Regions from separate parts of the Kitasatospora sp. NPDC127035 genome, predicted to be linked through region 1. Evidence: riboswitches for the same ligand, from Rfam matches in the RefSeq annotation. Region 1 holds a riboswitch; the other holds the start of a gene.
What was found. Region 1 has a riboswitch for cyclic di-AMP ahead of ACFWIC_RS29370 (NlpC/P60 family protein). Riboswitches for the same ligand answer to the same signal wherever they lie in the genome.

Region 1 (2,196 bases):
GGCGGCCCAGCAGCAGGCCGACCGCGCCTCGCGCGGGACCGAGCGCCCGGACCTGGGTGAGCTCCCGAAGGCCTCCGGCATGGCCGGCTCCGCGGTGGCCCTCGCGATGGCCCAGCAGGGCAAGCCGTACGGCTGGGGTTCCACCGGCCCGAACAGCTTCGACTGCTCGGGGCTCATGGTCTGGGCGTACGGCAAGGCCGGGGTCTCGCTGCCGCGTACCTCGCAGGCCCAGGGCAACTACGGCACCCGGGTGCCGTCGCTCGCCGAGGCGCAGCCCGGTGACCTGATCATCTACCGCGACGACCGCAGCCACGTCGCGATGTACATCGGCAACGGCATGGTGGTGCACGCACCCCGCACCGGTGACGTGATCAAGGTGATGAAGGCCGACGGGATGAAGATCAACACGATCCGCCGCGTTTGACGCGCGGGGGTGTCCGGCCGTTTGACGGTCCGCCACGACACGCCCGCGGGCCCGCCGAAGGCCCTGTGATCCGCGCCACCTCCGAACGGGGGTGGCGCGGGTGTTTCGGCCGCCGGTTCGACCGAGAGGTGAGGAACGATCAGCTCCGTGTACGGCGCTGGTCACACCCGGTCATATTCACAAATGAACTTCGGTATTCTTCTAGCTTTTTTCCGACAAGGATTTGAACGGATCACGGATCTGTTACTAGGGTCGTACCTCGAACCACCGCACAGTCGATCACCCAGTCCGGGTGGCGGCGGTGGTTCCCGCCGAGTTCGTGAAACAGCGGGACGGGCAGTCGCCCGTCCGAGTGAGAGCCCAGCAGTCGGGGGCGCTGTGGAGTGGAGCCGGGGAACCACGTTCCTCCGGGGTGAATCGGCGCCAGGTCGGTCGCGTGAGCGGCCGGTGAGGCGTCGTAGGGCACGCTTCCGCCCGAACCCGTCAGCTCACCCGGTAGGCGGATGAGGAAGAAGGAGTCCGCCTTCGTGGCGTCCCATCGTCGTCCCAAGCCCGCCGGCCGCACCCGGGTCTCGATCATGACCGGCCTCGCCGCCGCGGCCGTCGCCCTTTCCGCGCAGTCCGGCGCCCACGCCGACCCGACGCCGACCAAGGACCAGGTCAAGGAGCAGGTCGACCAGCTCAACGAGCAGGCCGAGATCGCCACCGAGAAGCTCAACGGCGCCCAGGCCAAGCAGCAGGAGCTGCAGAAGCAGGTCGGCGACCTCCAGGACAAGGTGGCCCGTCAGCAGGCTGTGGTGACCGAGGCGCAGGGCGGCCTCGCCGAGATCGCCGGCGAGCAGTACCGCACCGGCGGCATATCGCAGACCGTCCAGCTGGTGCTCTCCTCCAGCCCGGACAACTTCCTCAACCAGGCCGACGCCCTGAACCAGGCCGGTTCGACCCAGTCCGGCGCGCTGAAGGAGCTCCAGGAGCAGCAGCGCAGGCTCGACCAGGACCGCACCGAGACCCAGAACAAGCTCGGCGAGCTGGAGGCCACCACCCAGCAGCTGAAGACCTCCAAGGAGGAGGTCCAGGCCAAGCTGACGAAGGCCCAGGACCTGTTCAACACCCTCAGCGAGCAGGAGCGCCTGGCGATCCGCGCGGCCGAGGAGAAGGCCGCCGCCGAGGCCAAGGCGAAGGCGGACGCCGCCAAGGCCGAGGCCGCCAAGGTCGCCAAGGCGAAGGCCGACGCCGAGCGCGCCTCCCGCGAGAACGACCGCACCAACCTCAGCGCGCCGTCCGCCCAGGCTCCGTCCACCCAGGCGCCCGCCGCGCCGGCCTCCTCCGCTCCGGCGGCGCCGAAGCCGGCCGCGCCCGCCGCCAACAGCTCGCGCGCCGCCGCCGCGATCGCCGCGGCCGAGAGCAAGCTCGGTGCCCCGTACGTCTACGGCGCCACCGGCCCGAGCAGCTTCGACTGCTCCGGCCTCACCGGCTGGGCCTACGCCCAGGCGGGCGTGTCGCTCCCGCGCACCTCGCAGGCGCAGGCCGGCGCCGGTACCCGGATCGGCTCGGACATCTCCCAGGCCCAGCCCGGCGACCTGGTCATCTTCTACGGCGACCGGCACCACGTCGGCATCTACGTGGGCGGCGGTCAGGTCATCCACGCCCCCAAGCCGGGTGCGTCGGTGCGTTACGAGGCGGCCTCCAACATGCCGGTCAACTCCATCGTGCGCCTCTGATCCCCGATCACGCGGTCCGTACGGGCCCGGTCTCCCCGCGAGGGGAGGCCG
Region 2 (2,196 bases), on a different contig from region 1:
CTGACGGTGATGCCGCTCTGTTCGGTCCAGCTGACGAAGTACAGCTGCGGACCGACCTCGGCGACGTGCAGGGCGACGTCCTCCCACTGGCCGGCCGACTCACCGAGGCCCTCCCAGCGCAGCCGCTTGCCGTCGGCCGAGTAGGCGTTGCGGAAGGCTGCGCCGTTGTCGACCTGGAACAGGAAGGTGCGGCCGGCGAAGCCGGGCAGGGGGGCGGTCATGGTGGGGCTGGTCCTCGTCTCTCATGCGGTTCCCGGTGCGGTCCGGACGGTTCCGGCGCGGTTGGATCCCCAACCTATCCGACCGCCCCGTCTTTCGCGGCGTACTCGGGCACGGGGCCGGGGCCGACGGGCCGGGCCCCGCACCGGACGTCCTCCTGCCGCGCCCTCCTGCCGGCCGCCTCCCGCTCCGCCCCGCCACCGGTCGGGGAACCTGCCCTCCCGGGCGGTCCTTCCGGGCGGCCCTCCTCGACCGGGCCGCGGTGCTCCTCGGGAGCGCGGCGCCGGTGCCGCCCCGGACCGGAGGGTCCCGGCCGGGGCCTGATCCGTAGCTTCCTCCCAACTGATCAACTCCGCAGGCGCGTTGATCATCCGCGGACGCCGGGTCTGTGACCTGCGCGACAACCGTCCGTGCGAGGTTGTCCGGTCCCCGGCGGCCTGCCTAGCCTGCAGGGGCGTCCGCTGTCGCGGACTCCCGCCGTCGGGACGCCGAGTCCTGTCCACCCGCCGGTCGGCACCCGAGCACCACAGCGGACGGGAGCGGGGGACCCAAGGTCAGTGCCCGGTCCGTGCGCCTCCGCGCCCGGACCGCGGCTAGGGGTGAAGCCGCTCCCCGGGCGGCCGGGCAACCTCAGCCCGAACCCGACAGCTCACCTCGCAGGCGTCGTAGAGGACCCAGCCATGCCCCCTGCCCCGCACCGGCCTGCCCGGCGCCACGCGCCCCGCCACGCCCGCCCCACCCACCGGCGCCGCACCGCCGCCCTCGCCGCCACCGGAGTGCTCGCCGTCACCGGCGCCGGCCTGCTCGGCGTCCCGGCCCTCACCGGAGCCCAGGCCGTCACCGCGCCCACCGTCACCCAGGACGCCCTCACCCCGGCGACCATGGTCGCCGGCAAGGCCTCGACCGCCTCGCTGGCCGTCCACTCCTCGGCCTGCTTCACCGCCAAGACCGTCGGCGTCGGCATCCGCGACGCGGCCGGCCGCAACCTCGACTTCCCCGGCAACGTCAGCAACGCGCAGATCTGCCCGAGCGGCCTGTCGATCACCACCGGTGCGCGCACCCTGGCGGCCGGCACCTACACCCAGTTCGGTTTCTGGCAGGACCTCGGTGGTGCCTGGCACAACCTGCCCTCCCGGCAGCTGGTGGTCTCCGCCACCGCCACGCCGAGCCCGACCCCCACCCCGTCGCCGACGACGCCCCCCACCACGCCCCCCACCACGAGCCCGACGACGCCCCCCGCCACCGGTGCCCCCGTCGCGGGCAAGAAGCTCACCTGGTCCGACGAGTTCAGCGGCCCGATCGCCTACGGCTCCCGCTGGACCGGCGACCGCAGCAGCGCCTACCGCTACGGCAACCACAACCCCGACGACAACAAGCTCGACTGGCTGAACAAGAACAACGTCACCGTCGGCGGCGGCGCCGCCACGTTCACCGCCAGGCCGGGCGCCAACAAGCTGGAGAACGGCAAGCAGTCCTGGGACACCGGGCTGCTCACCACCGAGTACTCCGGTGAGGGCTTCCAGGTGAAGACCGGCGACTACGCCGAGACCCGGGTCAAGCTCCCGGCCGGCACCGGCGCCTGGCCGGCGCTGTGGACCTGGAAGAACGGCAACGGGGAGATCGACACCTTCGAGTACCACCCCGACAACCCGAACCTGCTGGAGCTGACCAACCACGTCAAGCCGGGTCACCTGTACTACACGGACGCCAAGGCGATAGCCAAGGACGGCTGGGTGACCATCGGCACCCACTACGGCGCCACCTCCGTCGACTGGTACGTCAACGGGGTCAAGGTCTTCTCGGACGGCAAGGGCGTCGGCACCACCTGGTCCGCGTACCTGATCCTCAACCTGTCCCTGAGCGCGGGGCAGTACCACCCCGCGCCCCAGGGCACCGCGCCGATCACCTTCGCCGCGGACTACGTCCGGGTCTACCGCTAGGACCGGCCCCGAGACCGTCCGCTCCCGGAGGAGCGGG

Region 2: it holds a riboswitch for cyclic di-AMP, as region 1 does, so the genes downstream of both, ACFWIC_RS19625 (hypothetical protein) here and ACFWIC_RS29370 (NlpC/P60 family protein) in region 1, are expected to answer to the same signal.

Annotation. Positions count from the first base shown of each region.
Region 1 covers NZ_JBHXDN010000053.1:62,704-64,899, reverse strand. The annotation lists gene ACFWIC_RS29375 (NlpC/P60 family protein) at 1-424, shown strand, start outside; cyclic di-AMP (ydaO/yuaA leader) riboswitch at 789-941, shown strand; gene ACFWIC_RS29370 (NlpC/P60 family protein) at 952-2,145, shown strand.
Region 2 covers NZ_JBHXDN010000026.1:82,200-84,395, reverse strand. The annotation lists gene ACFWIC_RS19630 (MoaF N-terminal domain-containing protein) at 1-221, opposite strand, end outside; cyclic di-AMP (ydaO/yuaA leader) riboswitch at 742-890, shown strand; gene ACFWIC_RS19625 (hypothetical protein) at 900-2,159, shown strand.